2 regions of the Arthrobacter sp. StoSoilB20 genome follow, and region 2 is predicted to be linked to the other one. Evidence: riboswitches for the same ligand, from Rfam matches in the RefSeq annotation. Region 2 holds a riboswitch; the other holds the start of a gene.
The links. A riboswitch is a leader RNA that binds a small molecule or an ion and turns the genes downstream of it on or off. The one in region 2 is predicted to bind cyclic di-AMP.

Region 1 (7,844 bases), 610 kb from region 2:
AGGCGTGCTGCCACTTTGGCGGTGCGGTGATCTATGTCGAACTCCGGATTCAGCTCCGCGACATCCAGGTGCAGCAGCTTCCCGCTCGCAGCAACCTGGCGGCAGACCGCGCTGATTACCGGCAACGGCACACCGTAAGCAGCAGGGGCGCTCACCCCGGGTGCCACCGAAGCCGGCATCACGTCCAGATCGATGGTCAAGTACAGTACGTCCACCCCGGCCAGGAAGTCGGCAACAAAAATCTCCACAGCCTCCGGCGTGCACAGCTCGTCCGGCAGGTACTTCACGCCCAGGCGGTCGGCCGTATCAAAGAGGGCACGCGTGTTGTTGGGCTCCGAAATTCCGACGACGGCGTACTTCAGTTCCCGTCCGGCGGCCGCTTCTGCGTGGGCCATCTGAAGGAACGGCGTGCCTGAGCTCGGCGTGGGCTCATCGCGCAGGTCAAAGTGGGCATCCAGGTTCAGCACGCCGAGCCTTTTGCCGCGAACTGCTTCAGAACCTGCCACCCCAAGGTAGCTGGCGAACGCGGTCTCGTGGCCGCCGCCCAGCACCACGGTGAGGTTTCCGGCGTCGAGCAATCCCGATATGGCGCGTCCGGCGCGCTCTTGTCCCGACTCCAGTGAGTCGTCCTCCACAACCACATCACCGGCGTCGAACACGTCACGGTCAAGGTGGAACGCCAGCGGCCCCAGCGCTGAACGGATGGCGGCAGGTGCTGCGGCAGCGCCCACGCGGCCCTTGTTGCGGAGGACACCGGCGTCGCTGCAGAAGCCAAGCACGACGGCGGGACGCGAGGACGTGGCAGGCATGGCCGAGGTCAGGGGTGCTACTGCTTGCCACCAGCGGCGGTGTTCGGTGCCGTCCCCGTCAAAGCGGCCCGTCCAGGGTGTGGGGCTGACGTCGACAGTGGGGATGCTGCTGGTTTCCATGCCTTAAGCACACCCGAAGGCGGGCACTAAAACCAGCGATCCAATCACCCGGGTGTCCGGAATCTCGGACTTCCCTACTTGACCCCCAACAACTCCTCCACAGTTCCGATGCCGAAGAACAGCAGGAAGGCAGCTGCCACGGCCCACATGAGGGGGTGGACTTCACGGGCGCGGCCCTGGAAAGTGCGGATGAGGACGTAGGAAATGAAGCCCGCGCCAAGGCCGTTGGCGATCGAGTACGTGAACGGCATCAGGGAAATGGTGAGGAAGGCCGGGATGCCAACGCCCCAGTCCTGCCAATCGATCTTGCCCACCTGGGAAACCATCATGAAGCCCACAACCACCAGGGCCGGGGCTACGGCTTCGAACGGGACAAGGTTGATGAGCGGGGTGAAGAACATGGCCACCAGGAACAGCAAGCCGGTGACGATCGAGGCGAGGCCGGTGCGGGCGCCTTCGCCGATCCCGGCGCCGGACTCAACAAAGATCTGGTTGGAGGAAACCGAAGCGCCGCCGCCCACGATCGCCCCGAGGGCATCGACTTGGAGGACGCGGTCAACGTTGGGGATGTTGCCGTCCTTGTCCACCGTTCCGGCCTCGTTGGCCAGGCCCACCATGGTGCCCATGGCGTCGAAGAAGATGCTCAGCAGGATCACGAACGCCAGCAGTGCCGCGGCGATGAACCCCAAGTGCTCGAAGGCGCCGAACGGGTTGGCCTTGCCGATGAGGGACAGGTCCGGGGCGCCCCACTCCGAAAGGGTGGGGGCAACCAGGGACCAACCGCGGGGGTTGACGTTCTTGCCGTCAAAGCTGGGGCCGATATGGAGGGTGAATTCGAGGATGGCGGCCAGTGCAGTGGAAACCACAATGCCGATCAGGATGGCGCCCCGGACCTTGCGGACCACCAGCGCGATGGTCAGGATCAGGCCCACTGCGAACACCAGGGTGGGCCAGCCCATGAGCTTGCCGTCCACGCCAAGTCCCAGGGGAACCGTGGTTCCGGCAGCGTCGGGAATCCGCCGGACAAACCCTGCATTGACCAGGCCGATCAACGCAATGAAGAGGCCAATGCCCACCACGATCGCGGTCTTCAGGGCTTCCGGAACGGCCTTGAACACGGCAGTGCGGAAACCGGTGAGCACCAGGATGAGCATGGTCACACCGGACAAGACCACAAGGCCCATCATGTCCGGCCAGGTCAGCTGCGGGTGCGAGGCCACTGTCACGGCGACGAACGCGTTGACGCCCAATCCTGTTGCCACGGCGAACGGGTGCTTGGCCCAGGCGCCCATGAGGATGGTCAGGATGCCCGCTACGAACGCCGTGGTGGCGGCGACGGCGGTGAATCCGAGGGACGCCCCGCTCGAATCAGCCCCGGAGAGGATCAACGGGTTCAGCACCACGATGTAGCTCATGGCGAAGAACGTCGCGAAGCCGCCACGAATTTCCCGTGAGTACGTGGATCCACGTTCAGTAATTTTGAAGTAGCGGTCTACTGCCGAACCTTGTTTAAGCATGAAGGACTCCGGGGATCGAGGGGAGTGTGCTTTCAAATCCTATGCGGTCCGGTAAAGGGCCTCCGGACGATTCGCCTAGTCTGTAAGGAAGCCAACACTAGGAGAAACCGCCCCATGCGTACCATCCGCCCGCTTCTGGCCGCCGTCGTCGCCGCTCTTGCCTTCGCCTCTGCCCTGCTGTTTTCCGCGGCCCCGGCATCTGCCCACGACGTCGCAGAATCCACGACGCCGGCCAACGGCACAGCGGTGGCGGAAGTTCCGGCGTCGGTCTCCATAACGTTCAACAACCGGCCGCTCGCGATCGGTTCGGGCGTGACGGTCACGGCGGCCGGCGAAAACTGGGCCGACGGACCTGTGGAAATCATCGACAACCAGGCCGTTCAGAAGCTGCGCGAAGGCGCTCCCGCCGGCGAATATACCGTCGTGTGGCGCGTCGTCAGCAGCGATTCCCACCCCATCGAGGGCACCTTTACGTTCACCGCCACCGCAGGAAGCACGACGCCGGGTGGCTCGGCAGGTGCCTCGCCGTCGGCCCCGGCTTCATCCTCCGCAGCTGTGCCCACCGCAGGAACCGGGGCGCCGGCAACAGGTAAGAGCGAGCCTGCCGCCGACGCCTCCCAGCCCTTCCCTTGGAGCATTGTTGGGCTGGCCGTGGTTGCTGTTGGTCTCGTTATTTTTCTGGCTGTTACTGCACGCCGGAAACTGGCTGCGTCAAATGACTCTGAGGGCGATTCTGCCGCGGAATAACGGGGTTTTCTACGTAGCTGCGAAGATCTCGAAATGGTCACCGCGACACGCCAGAAGCATGGTTCTCGTTACTTAAATGTGACTTCGGCGTGATCATCGCGTACGGTTGTACCTGTGCCTGTTCCACGTAGCGGGCACTTCCGGCCTGATTGCCTAGCTCTGCCGCAGTCCGGAATCCGTTCGCAGACAAACCTTACGGCAGAGACGGGGAACCCATTTTAGGTCGCTTTCGAGCGTGCCTTGGGGTGAAGTCACGAAGCTTCCGCGTAACAGCGGGGCGTAGTGGCCGGGTGACTCCCATCCGAATCCGACAGCTAACCTCGCAGGCATCGGGAGAGGCTCTTTCATGTCTTCACGCATTCTTCGCGGCCGTCGTAAGGCGGACAGCGTACGTCCTAATCCGTTCATCTCGATCTCCAAGGCAGTCGCCAGCAACGCTTCCGGCGCTGGCCGCCAGGCAGCGGTCATCGCAGCAGCCTCTGGCCTTGTCCTGACCGGCTCCATTGCTGCCCACGCAGCTGAAGCTCCGGTTCAGCGGGACTCCAGCCCCGCCACGGTCGCTGAGACCGTTTCCGAGGCTCCCACCCAGGTTGTGACCGCACTGGCCACCGCCACCGTCAACTTCGAGCGTCCTGCTGTTGCTTCCGTAGCAGCTCCGGTCATCGAAAAGCCGGCTCCGGTTGCTCCGGCTCCCGTCGCCAAGAAGGCTGCAGTCACCACCGCAGCTGCAACGGCTCCTGTTGCCAAGGCTGCTGCTGCCGCTCCGGCCGCCGCTGCTCCTGCTCCTGCAGCAGCTGCTGCCCCGGCCGTCGGTGGCGTCAACGCTGCCATGGTTGCCTCGGCCTACGCCCAGATCGGCATCATGCAGGACTGCACCGCCATGGTGGAGCGGGCCCTCGGTTCGGCAGGCATCCCTGTTGGCGACCTCGGTCCCATGCAGTTCATGAACTACGGCAAGGTTGTCAGCTCACCCCAGCCCGGTGACATGATCGTCCAGTCCGGCCACGTTGCCATCTACATCGGCAACGGCCAGGCAATCAGCGGTGGCATCAACGGCAACCAGACGGGTATCCACCCGATCAGCTGGTTGACTGCTACGGGTCCCCTGACCTACGTACGCGCTGGCGCATAAAGCCTCACGCTTCAGTTCAAAGGCCGGTGTCTCCGAAGAACCAATCTTCGAGGACACCGGCCTTTGGCGTTAAGTTATGTGAGTAAAAGTTCAGAGTCAGGTTCGACGCCGGTAGGGCGCGCCATGAATCCGGGCGCAGGAGGGTCCTTCTTCGCCCAAACGGCGCTTCAGGGGCGGCCCCGGAGCCTTTGTCCGCTAAGCGGTGGCTATGCCCGGCCCTGCGGCAAGGGCGACCTTGGATGAGATCGTCTGGCCTACGGCCTTTGCCTGCCGAAGCACTTCCTTCGGTGTGGGCGTGATGAGTTCGCCGACTCCGACGAGGTGCATTCCGACAGCCCGCATGGCCGCGGACAGGTTCTGGCCGATCGCTATGCCCAGTTCCGCCAGCATGCGGCGCAGCTGGCTCTGGGCACAGCGTGTCACCACAATGTGGTCGGCCAAAAGGACGCCGCTGGCAGTGTGCACGGCCCATTGGCGGCGCGTGGATTCCAGGGGGCCGGAGGCGTGGAGCCCTGTCCTGAGGCCGGCAGTGGTCATACTCGCGGCCAGGCCGTAGCCAATCTGCTGGGAGGGGTCTGAGCCCAGGAAATCAAGGCGCACCGCCCGCGTGGTGCTGCGGACGTCCAGGTGATGGCTGGCGGCGTAGTTCCGCAGGTGGCGGAGGATCTCGTTGCGTTCCTGCATGGCTGCGGGATCGCCGGCATCACAGCGTTGAAGCATGCCTGTGTGGACTGAAGGGCCAGTTGCCGACAGCGCACCGAACCCGTCCACCACTATGGAGCCCACGCCGTAGCGGCTGAGCTCACTGGCAACTGCCAAGCCGGACAGGCCGGCTCCGATGACCACGGTGGTGGTGCGTTCCGTGGCGGAATCAGGCGTGAGTGACACTGCTTGGTTCCTCCTTGACGTGTGTGCCGTTCGGCATCGCGTGGGCTCGCGTCCGAGTCCCCAAGCGGCCGCAAATAAATGGCCGGAGTGTGGTTTGGAACACGTTTGCCGGCCATTCGGTGAATCGAACACTACCGAACTTTTTCTGCCATGGATAGCCTCGGACGTCTGCGTGTTTCCGGTGTTCATCCGCAGCGCAAAATGGGGTCGCGGCAACCGAGCCCGGACCGTTATGCACATAGCCCAAAGTCGCCTTGATTCGGCGGTGCCGACCGAGAATAGTGGGCCTTGGGAGGAGGAATTACCAGGTTTCTTCTGCCCCGGCCATTGACAATGAAGCCGTGAGGGAATCTGTGGTGGAGAACCTCTGGCAGAATGGCCGGAACATCAAGCAGCAGGTGGAAGGCGGGCCCCATGGACCAGCACAGCAGAGACAGTGAAGAGCCACAGGACGGCCAGGACCAGGCAGTGGCGCCAGGTGGCATTGTCGTTGGAGTGGACGGTTCAGAGCACGGACAATGTGCCTTGGTTTGGGCCGCACGCGAGGCGGAGCGCCGTCAGCTGCCGCTTCACATCGTGACGGCCTACTCCGTGCCAATCTTTGCCGCGTCAGGCCTGGACGGTGGCTACGCAACCGTGGATGATTCGGTGATTCGCGAAGGCGCGGACGCGATCATCAAGCAGGCCATGGACAAGGTTTCCGGTTACGCCATCGACGTCGACGCTTCCGTGGAAAACGGCGACGCTGCCGGTGTTTTGCTGGATCTCTCGGAAGACGCCGCGCTCCTCGTTTCCGGAAGCCGGGGCCGCGGTGGCTTTGTGGGACGCCTTTTGGGCTCTGTGAGCAGTGCGTTGCCCGCCCACGCCAAGTGCCCCACGGTTACTGTCCCCTTGTACTGCGCCGACAGGCTGGGCGAAAACACGGAGGACAAGCACATCAAGGCCGAGCACGCCAAAGCCGGGTCCCGCACTGTGGAGAACGTGGTTGCGGTGGGTGTGGATGGCTCCGAGCAAGCCCGTGTGGCAGTGCTTGAGGCAGCCGAGCAAGCACAACGTATGGGAGCAAAGCTCCGCGTCATTTGCGCCGTACCGCAGTACAGCGGGTCTTTGGCCTGGGTGCCGGCGCCATTGGACCGCGACGCCCTCTTTGCCGACATCAGGGTCCAGCTCGATGCCGGGGTGGCGTGGCTCAGGAGCCACTTCCCGCAGTTGGCCATTGAGACTGACCTCCGGGACGGCTCTCCGGTGGACGTGCTGGTGGAAACAAGCCGCAGCGTCGAGTTGGTGGTGCTGGGAACACGTGGCCGCGGTGGTTTCGCGGGCATGCTCCTGGGTTCCACCTCGGACGGCGTACTGCACCATGCAAAGGGACCAGTGCTGGTTGTCCCTGACCGTGAAGACCCACGACTTGCTGACCGTGACAAGTTCGGCCCCATGCTCGGGGCAGCGTAGCGGAGCGGAACCTGCATCGCCATGGAAGGCCAGGAGACCGGGGAACAGCAGCAGGATCGGCACGTCACAGACGCGCACGGCTCCCTGTTCATTCTGGACATCGCCGGAATCCGGGGGCCAATGCTCCCGGAGGTGGGTGGCAAGGGAGCCAACCTTGGTGAGCTGGCCGGTGCCGGCCTGCCAGTACCGCCCGGCTTCTGCCTGACCACCGCGGCTTACCGTTACGCATTGTCCGCTATTGGTTTGGATAAGGTCTTTGCGGCCTTGAAAGGGACCTCTGCCTCCCAGCTGGACCAGCTGAACGGGCTTGCCGCAGATGCCCGGTCGCTGGTGCTCGAGGCCGGCGTCCCTGCCGTGATCTCCGAAGCGGTGCGGGCCGCCTACGGGCAGATGGGAGACAATGTCCCCGTCGCCGTCAGGTCTTCTGCCACCGCCGAGGACCTGGCTTTCGCGAGTTTCGCCGGCCAGCAGGACACTTTCCTGAATGTCGTTGGCGTGGAGTCGGTTCTGGACGCGGTGAGCCGCTGCTGGGCTTCGCTGTGGACAGACCGTGCGGTGACCTACAGGACCACCAACGGGATCGATCACGCATCGGTCACCCTGGCTGTGGTGGTGCAGGAGATGGTGGATTCAGCAACCGCTGGGGTTATGTTCACTGCAAACCCCGTGACGGGAAACCGGCACGAGACAGTGATTGACGCCAGCCCGGGCCTGGGAGAGGCCGTGGTTTCCGGGGCCGTGAATCCCGATCAGTACGTTGTTGACGTTCGCCACAACGCCATTGTGAAAAGGGCCGTCGGGGACAGGCAAGTGGAGATCAGGCCAATCCCTGGAGGCGGCACGGAACGCCTTGAACGGGCCGCTGGATCCGGGCGGGATGGGCAGGAGGATCCACAGCCCTGCCTCAGTGATCCTCAGATTTTGGCGCTCGCGGACTTGGGCCGGAAGGTCCAAATCCATTACGGGGCCCCGCAGGACACTGAATGGGCCATCGATCAGGACGGAAAACTGTGGCTCACGCAAGCCAGGCCCATCACTACCTTGTACCCGCAAACCACGCGAACCCCTCCTGCACCCGGAGAGCACGCCTTCCTGAACTTCAGCCTCGCCCAAGGACTGACCAGACCGCTCACGCCCATGGGCCTGGCCGGCATCCGGCTCATCGCCTCCTCGGTAGCC
Region 2 (7,844 bases):
GATTCGCGGTCCACTTTGGTCTCGGCAGCGTTGGCTGCGACACTGCCGGTCAGGACCAGGCCTGAAGCTGCGGCAATAACGGCTGCCTGTCGGCCCACGCCGCCGGCGTTTTCACTGACGGACTTGGCGATCACGGCAAACGAGCTGGTCTTGGGGGCCTCAGCGCGATGCCGTGCAACCTTGTGTGCACTGGTCATGGTTTTCTCTTTTCGTATCCGCGTGCAGTTGGGGTACACGCGGCTCATTGGCGCGCCGGCACTTGGGGGCATGCCGGCGAACCCCGAATCGGTTTGTTTCTAGCGGAGGGTGAAGAAGGAGGAGGTGCCCGTGGAGGCAGCCGAGTGCAGGAGCGTGCCCTGTCCCGGGTTCAAGGCGCTGATCATCATGCCGTTGCCCACGTAGATGCCTACGTGCGCTCCACCGTTCTGCATGACCAGGTCACCGGGGGCAGGGGTGCTGGTGGGCTTCATGGCCGTCCAGGCGTTGACGCGCGGGATGCTGATGCCGGCCTGGGCGTAGACCCACTGGGTGAATCCGGAGCAGTCCCAACCGTTGGGGGTGGTGCCGCCCCAAACGTAAGGGTGCCCGATGCCGGTGTAGGCGATCGCGGCGAGGCCGGAAGCGGCGGCGCTGGAAGCAGCATCCTTGGCTTCGGAGGACTTGGCGGTCACAGCGCCTGCTGTGGCCTGGTCGCCGGAGGCCGAGGTGCGTCCGGTGGTCTGGGAAGCGCGCTGGACAACCTTGGGAGCTTCCTTCGTGGCCACTACGGGGCTTTCGAAGGAGACGGTTGCCGTGGGCTCTGCGGTGACTACCGCAGTGGTGACCATCTGCTGGGTGCTGGAGGCTTCCGACTTTGAAACATCGGTGTCTGCTGCCTGGGCCGGCAGACCAACGCTGAGGACGAGACCTGAGGCTGCTGCCAGGACAACAGCCTGGCGGCCGACGGTACCGGCGTTGGATGAAACAGCCTTGGAAAGCGAGTTCAAGGGGTTCGTACGAACCGATTCAGCGCGATGGCGCGCAGGGGTAGTGCGTGATGACACGTAGGTAGCCTCTCCCAATGCCTGCGAGGTGAGCTGTCGGATTCGGATGGGAGTCATCCGGCCGCGCTGCTTCAAGGAAGCTTTCGCGACTTAACCCCAAGGTCTTCTCACGAAGACCAGAAGTGGTTCCCCCGCCCCTGCCAGACGATTTATGCGAACGGACCTTGAGTAGTGGCAGAGCTAGGCAATCCACTCAAGTGCACCGGCCCCCTAAAAAGCCGATGCGCTTTGTACGGTACAACAGTTGAACGCGAATGTCACATTCAGGTCACGAGGCGTGTCACGAATGCGAGAGACGACCATCAAATGGACTAAAGCCAGCCCATGGGGTCAACAACTTCGCCATTGACCTGTACTTCAAAGTGGAGGTGGCAACCGGTGGAGGCGCCAGTGGTGCCGCTGAGCGCCACGGTGTCGCCGCGGGTGACCGTCTGGCCGACTTTGACGGTGAAGGACGACAGGTGGTTGTACGTGGTCTCAAGGCCGTTGCCGTGGTCGATGACCACGCGGTTGCCTCCGCCGTACTCGTGCCATCCGGCGAAGGTGACCTTGCCGGATGCTGCTGCGTGGACGGCCGTGCCGCACTGCGCCACGAAGTCCTGGCCGCGGTGGAAGTCGCCGGCGCCTCCGGTGAGGGGGCTGACGCGGTAGCCGAACGGGGAAGCTGTGGTCAGCGTGTCGAGGGGGCTGGCCATGGTGCCTGCAGAGGAGGCGCGCTGGATGCTGCCCGCGGACTGGGCGCTGAGCAGTTGCTTCAACTTGCCGTCGGGGTCGGCAGCCGTGGCAACCGCTGCCCGGCTGAAGTCGATTTTGGCCGATGCGGCCGCGGAGACCTCCGGCTGGCTGCCACCGGATACTGCCAGGGCAGACTCGGTCTGGCCTGATTCCGAGGTGGCCATGACGGGGCTTGTGGCCGGCAGACCGACAGTCAAGGCCAGGCCGGTGGCGGCAAGCGCAACTCCGGCCTTTTGCCCGACGCCACTGGCTGCAGCGAAGTCGGCAACCTGGCGCAACGGGCTCTTACGGCGGCGAACCTGGCGTTTGGTGTCGCGTGGCCGGATCTCCGATACGACGCGGGCTGGCCGCAGCTCAGCAGCGGGGCCCGACGCGCGGCGACGGCCCCTGACGTTCTGCGTTGTCAAACTCTATTCCTCTCTAAAAAGCCTGCGAAGTTAGCTGTCGGATTCGGGTCAGAGAGTTTCAAGACCCGGCCCGCACGAAGCGCTCACGGCACACAGGTATCCCAAGAGGGACATGCGTAAATGGGCACTTCTGCTGCGGACTTCACCCCAAGGCTGCTTCTTTAGACAGCCGCTTGTGGTTCCCCCGCCTCTGCCAGTGGTGGATGGCACACCTGTTCCGCTGGCAGAGCTCGGCTCCGGAACAGGTAACGCTTTGGTATCAGCGCTAGTAGATAACTATAGGGGATTAAGGCCCGCAGTAATAAATTCGTTATCAACAGGAACGGGCATGCGGGCGGCAACCCCTTATCACTAATCCCGAAAAACCGCAGGTCACGTGCTCGCCGGGTGCCTAAAAGTGAGATATGCCACCGTGCAGCAAGGCAGGTTTGTCAGCCAACGGAGACGAAGACGTGTGCCGCAACCTCAGGTGGGAGCTCCAGTGCACCTTCAATGCCTGGGACGCGGACGGAAATGTACTCCCCCACACGTTCCAGCGAGACCGCAGCGCCGGGCCTGATACCGCCCTCGTCCAACTGGGTAAGAAGTTCAGGCTCAACCTGGATGGGCTCCGCCAAACGGGTGACAGCTACCCGGGAGTTCGCCGCGTAACCCTCCATGGCCTGCAGGAGGTTGACGTCCACGCGGGGGAATGGCTGGGTGGCAAGACCGCCGAGCGCTTCCAGGCCCGGGATGGGGTTGCCGTACGGGGATTCCGTGGGGTGTTCCAGGAGTTCGTACAGGCGGCGCTCCACGCGCTCGCTCATCACGTGCTCCCAGCGACATGCTTCGTCATGGACATAAGCCCAGTCCAAGCCAATGACGTCAGCCAGGAGCCGCTCCGCGAGGCGGTGCTTGCGCATGACCTCGGTGGCGCGCTTCCGCCCAACCTCGGTCAGTTCGAGGTGGCGGTCGTTGGAGACAATCACCAGGCCATCGCGCTCCATGCGTCCGATGGTCTGGGAAACCGTGGGTCCGGAGTGCCGCAGCCGTTCGGCGATGCGGGCCCTGAGAGCCACGATGTTTTCTTCTTCAAGCTCCAAAATGGTCCGAAGATACATCTCAGTGGTATCGATCAGATCCGTCATCCAGCTCAGCTCTCCTCGAACGCAGTTCCTTGCGTAATCTCCACCGTACAGCGTCCCTTGCCGGGGTAGGCGGAGTGCACCGCCGCCCCTTGAACGCCAACCCCTAGCCTAGCTTATTTGGAATTACTCTGGATAATTCCGGTCGCATATGGTTTGCCGGCGTTCCACGTGGCGGACTATGACGGCCACAGGTTCCTGCCGTCGCACCGGGTCAGGCAGAATTGGGGTGTCGAAGGGGCAGTTGATGCCACCTGCCACGACCCATCTCTAGCCGATACCCATTGGAGCCACACGTGAGCGACACCAGCATCACCATTCCCGCCGATCTGCTGCCCAAGGATGGACGCTTCGGTGCCGGACCGTCCAAGGTCCGTCCCGAACAGATCGAGGCCCTGTCTGCCGCGTCGTCCACCATCCTGGGCACGTCCCACCGCCAGGCTCCGGTCAAGAACCTCGTGGGTTCGGTCCGCGAAGGACTCAGCCAGTTCTTCCGCGCGCCCGAGGGCTATGAAGTTGTCCTCGGCGTCGGCGGTTCCACGGCCTTCTGGGACGTCGCCGCCTTCGGCCTGGTCGAGAAGAAAGCACAGCACCTTTCCTTCGGTGAGTTCGGTTCAAAGTTTGCTGCCGCCACCAACAAGGCTCCCTTCCTGGATGCTTCCTCGATCATCAAGTCCGAGCCGGGCACCCGTCCAGTGTCCCAAGCCGAGGCCGGAGTCGACGTCTACGCCTGGCCCCAGAATGAGACCTCCACGGGCGTAGCCGCTCCCGTCAAGCGGGTCCAGGGCGCCGACGAAGGCTCCCTGGTCCTGGTCGATGCCACCTCCGCTGCAGGCGGGTTGGACGTAGACGTCGCCGAGTCCGACGTCTACTACTTCGCCCCGCAAAAGAACTTCGCCTCAGACGGTGGTCTCTGGCTGGGGCTGTTCTCCCCGGCCGCCCTGGAGCGCGCTGCACGGATCAAGGCGTCCGGCCGCTGGATCCCGGACTTCCTGGACCTGCAGACCGCCATTGACAACTCCAAGCTCAACCAGACGTACAACACTCCTTCGCTGTCCACCCTGGTCACCTTGGACGCCCAGGTGCAGTGGCTCAACAGCAACGGTGGCCTGGACTTCGCCAGCAAGCGCACTGCGGACTCGGCCAACCGCATCTACTCCTGGGCTGAGGCATCGGAGTACGCGACGCCGTTTGTCACCAATGCCGAAGACCGCTCCAATGTCATCGCCACCATCGACTTCGACGACTCCATTGATGCCGCAGCCATTGCCAAGGCCCTGCGTGCCAACGGTGTGGTGGACACGGAGCCTTACCGCAAGCTTGGCCGCAACCAGCTGCGCATTGCCACGTTTGTCGCCATTGAACCCGACGACGTTTCAGCCCTGCTCGCCAGCATCGACTACGTGGTTGGCGAACTGAAGAAGTAGGACCACAGACTGCTGGTCGGCGTCGTTCGGAGGTATTCCGGACGACGCCGCCGCCGTTTAAGGCGCCTTATCCGCCCTGCCGGCCCACGCCGTCGTCGTCCTCCTCGGTGACGGGACGGGCCAGCAGCGACTCCACCCGGAAATGCTTGAGTCCGCGCGCACGGCGATCAAAGCGGAGGCGCAGCTGCTTTGCGCGGATGATCCAGACCAAACCCACGACGGCGGTGCTGACGCCGGCCAGCGCAGCGACGCCGACGGACCATCGCGGCCCGCCAACGTTGGCCACCCATCCCACCAACGGTGCTCCGATGGGAGTACCGCCCATGAAGATGGCCATGTACAAGGACATGACGCGCCCCCTCATGACAGCCTCGGTGGTGGATTGGACATAGCCGTTGGCGCTGGTGATTAGCGTCAGGGCGAACAGGCCGCAAGGAATCAGGGCCAGGCCAAAGAGCACGGCGTTGGGAGCCAGTGCTGCCAAAGCGCTGGCGACACCGAAACCACCCGCTGCCGCGAAGATCAACCTCAAGCGGGGCCGTCCGCGTCGGGCGGCCAGCAGGGCACCGGCCACGGATCCGATGGCCATGACGGAGTTCAGGAGTCCGAATGCTCCGGCGTCCATGCCGAACTGAGTACCCACCATGGCTGCGATGAAGAGGGGGAAGTTCAGCCCGAAGGTGCCCACGATGAAGATGGCCACCAGGACAACTTGGATATCGGGTCTGTTGCGGACGTAGCGGAGGCCCTCCCGGATCCGCCCTTTGCCCGCGGCGGCGCGGGGCTGGATCCGGAGCGAGGACACCGGGATGAGCTTCAGTGCCCAGAGCATGGCGACAAATGAGACGGTGTTGATCAGGAAGACCCAGCCGGGACCCACCACCACCGTGAGGACGCCGGAGACGGCCGGTCCGATCATCCGCGCGACGTTGAAGGATGCACTGTTGAGCGCCACGGCGTTGGGCAGGTATTCGTCGGTGACAAGTTCGGAGACGAAAGTCTGGCGCACGGGTGCATCCAAAGCCGTCACGATCCCCAGCAACAAGGCAAAGACGTAGACGTGCCAGAGTTCAGCCACCCCCAGCAACACCAGGATGCCCAGGCCGGTGCTGAGCAAGGCCATGGCCACCAAAGTGATGAAGAGCAGTTTCCGCCGGCTGTAGCGGTCGGCGAGCAGTCCGGCCCAAGGGGCAAGGAAGAGTTGGGGACCCAATTGAAGGGCCAGGGTTATGCCCATGGCCCCTGCGTCGTGCGCGGTCAGGTGGTCAAAGACCAGCCAGTCCTGCGCGGTACGTTGCATCCACGTGCCGATGTTGGAGATCAGGGCACCGAAGAACCAGATGCGGTAATTGAGGATTCCGAGTGACCTAAAGGTGGACATCAGTGTCCGCCTTCGCTCTGGTCACCCCGGGTTTCCGCAACGCTTATTCAGCCCCGGTTTCGTACTGGTCCTCGTCGACGTCCGCGTCGATGTCCTCGTCAACGTCCTCGGAACCTTCCGGGTCGGCAGCGGGCCCGGTCAATTCGTCCTCGTCGGCCTGCACGGACTCTTCCGTGACATCTTCCACGGTTTCCTCCACCAACGGAGTCTCGTCCTCAGGCCGGACGCGCTTGGCCCACGGCACCCATTCGGGCGCCAGGATGGAGTCCTCCGAGGGCAGCAGCCCAAGTTCGCTCACGGTGACGATCTTGGAGCGGGAGTTGCGGGTCACCACTGCGTACCACTGCCACCCGCCGTAGCCGGCGAGCTTGGATTCAAAGAGGTGGGTCACCACACGGTCACCCTCCGACTTGGCACCCAGGTGCGACCCGATTTCGCCAGGGTTGGCAATGCCTTCCACTGCCTCGCGGGCAACATCGACGGCGGCAGCAAGGTAGGCGTCCGGCTTGCCGGTGCGCCACACGGGCAAACCGGCGCGCGGCTTGTCCGCAACCGGCTTCCGCGCGGGGGCTTCCCCGAGGCCAGGAGCCTGGGCAGCGTCGGGGCCGGCCGCAGGACTTGCCTGGGCGTCCCTTCCGGCCTTTGTATCCTGTGCGGATTCCGATGTCATGGCCGGTCCTAGGCTTCCAGCTCGTCGGCGACCTTGCGCAGCGCCAGGCTGATGGCCTTGGCTTTGTTGCCGTCCGGGTATTTACCGGAGGACAAGGAGCCGGAGAGGTTGTCCAGAACCGTCACAAGGTCCTGCACCATGGGTGCGAGGTCCTTTGCGTTCATCCGTTTGGCCTTGGCAATGGACGGCGTCTTTTCCAGAACGCGCAACCCCAGCGCCTGGGCTCCGCGGCGGCCATCAGCCACGCCGAACTCCACACGGGTTCCAGCCTTAAGCTCGGTTACTCCCGCAGGCAGGGACGTCTTGGGAAGGAATACTTCCTGGCCGTCCTCAGCCGCGAGGAATCCGAAGCCTTTTTCCTTGTCATACCACTTGACCTTGCCGGTAGGCACGTAATCAACCTTCTTCGTTTCTTGCTCTGGGAGACACGTCGGGCCAATCACCGCATCCGCAGGGTTCTGCGGGATCGAGGGTGGCAGCCCGGTCCGTGTTGGTCTATTCCTTCAAGGTTATCCTGCCCGGCCCGCTATTCCCGCTTTGCCGCGTTCCCTGAGGGCCGGATGAGGACCAAGACGGCCGTTTACTTCTCTTGAAGCACCGTGATAACCCCTGAAAGCGTGTTCCCAGCAGCAAGGCGCGAGTCCGCGGGTGTGCATCCGGATCAGACCCGCTTCAAACTCGGCGACCATTCCCTGGACGTTGAACAACAGCATGCCTGACCGGTCAGTGGGGTCGTGGGTGCTTTCACGGAGACTCAGCATAAGCGCCCTTAGCCGTCAGCTCATGGGCATCGTCCCTTGCATCAGGAAGAGAACAGGGCCAGCCGGTCCAGCTTGGTGACCACGAGCGTATCGCTAGCCCTCGCTTCAGGGAGCCCGGAGTGGACCCGGTTCGCTCCCGTCAGTTCGTGATCGACGAAGATCTTCTTTTCCTCAACGCGAAGGGTAGAGAGGGCTTTTCGCTGCACGGCGAGATCTTGGTCGTTTGTGGAGACCCGGGTATAACCGACCTTTATTCCAATCGTAAGAAACGTGGTTGCAGTAATCTCTCCGTCACC

Region 1: another riboswitch for cyclic di-AMP. It lies ahead of LDN85_RS02400 (NlpC/P60 family protein); the one in region 2 lies ahead of LDN85_RS05205 (M23 family metallopeptidase).

Annotation. Positions count from the first base shown of each region.
Region 1 is NZ_AP024651.1:496,786-504,629, forward strand. Features, by position in the region: gene hutG (formimidoylglutamase) at 1-929, opposite strand, end outside; gene LDN85_RS02390 (NCS2 family permease) at 1,004-2,446, opposite strand; gene LDN85_RS02395 (copper resistance CopC family protein) at 2,561-3,193, shown strand; cyclic di-AMP (ydaO/yuaA leader) riboswitch at 3,344-3,536, shown strand; gene LDN85_RS02400 (NlpC/P60 family protein) at 3,540-4,325, shown strand; gene LDN85_RS02405 (FAD-binding protein) at 4,521-5,213, opposite strand; gene LDN85_RS02410 (universal stress protein) at 5,628-6,665, shown strand; gene LDN85_RS02415 (PEP/pyruvate-binding domain-containing protein) at 6,687-7,844, shown strand, end outside.
Region 2 is NZ_AP024651.1:1,102,548-1,110,391, reverse strand. Features, by position in the region: gene LDN85_RS05215 (NlpC/P60 family protein) at 1-197, opposite strand, end outside; gene LDN85_RS05210 (C40 family peptidase) at 297-1,043, opposite strand; cyclic di-AMP (ydaO/yuaA leader) riboswitch at 1,048-1,216, opposite strand; gene LDN85_RS05205 (M23 family metallopeptidase) at 1,355-2,185, opposite strand; cyclic di-AMP (ydaO/yuaA leader) riboswitch at 2,190-2,431, opposite strand; gene LDN85_RS05200 (metal-dependent transcriptional regulator) at 2,617-3,312, opposite strand; gene serC (phosphoserine transaminase) at 3,606-4,736, shown strand; gene LDN85_RS05190 (MFS transporter) at 4,804-6,117, opposite strand; gene LDN85_RS05185 (DUF3027 domain-containing protein) at 6,161-6,787, opposite strand; gene LDN85_RS05180 (cold shock domain-containing protein) at 6,796-7,179, opposite strand; gene LDN85_RS21975 (hypothetical protein) at 7,590-7,754, opposite strand.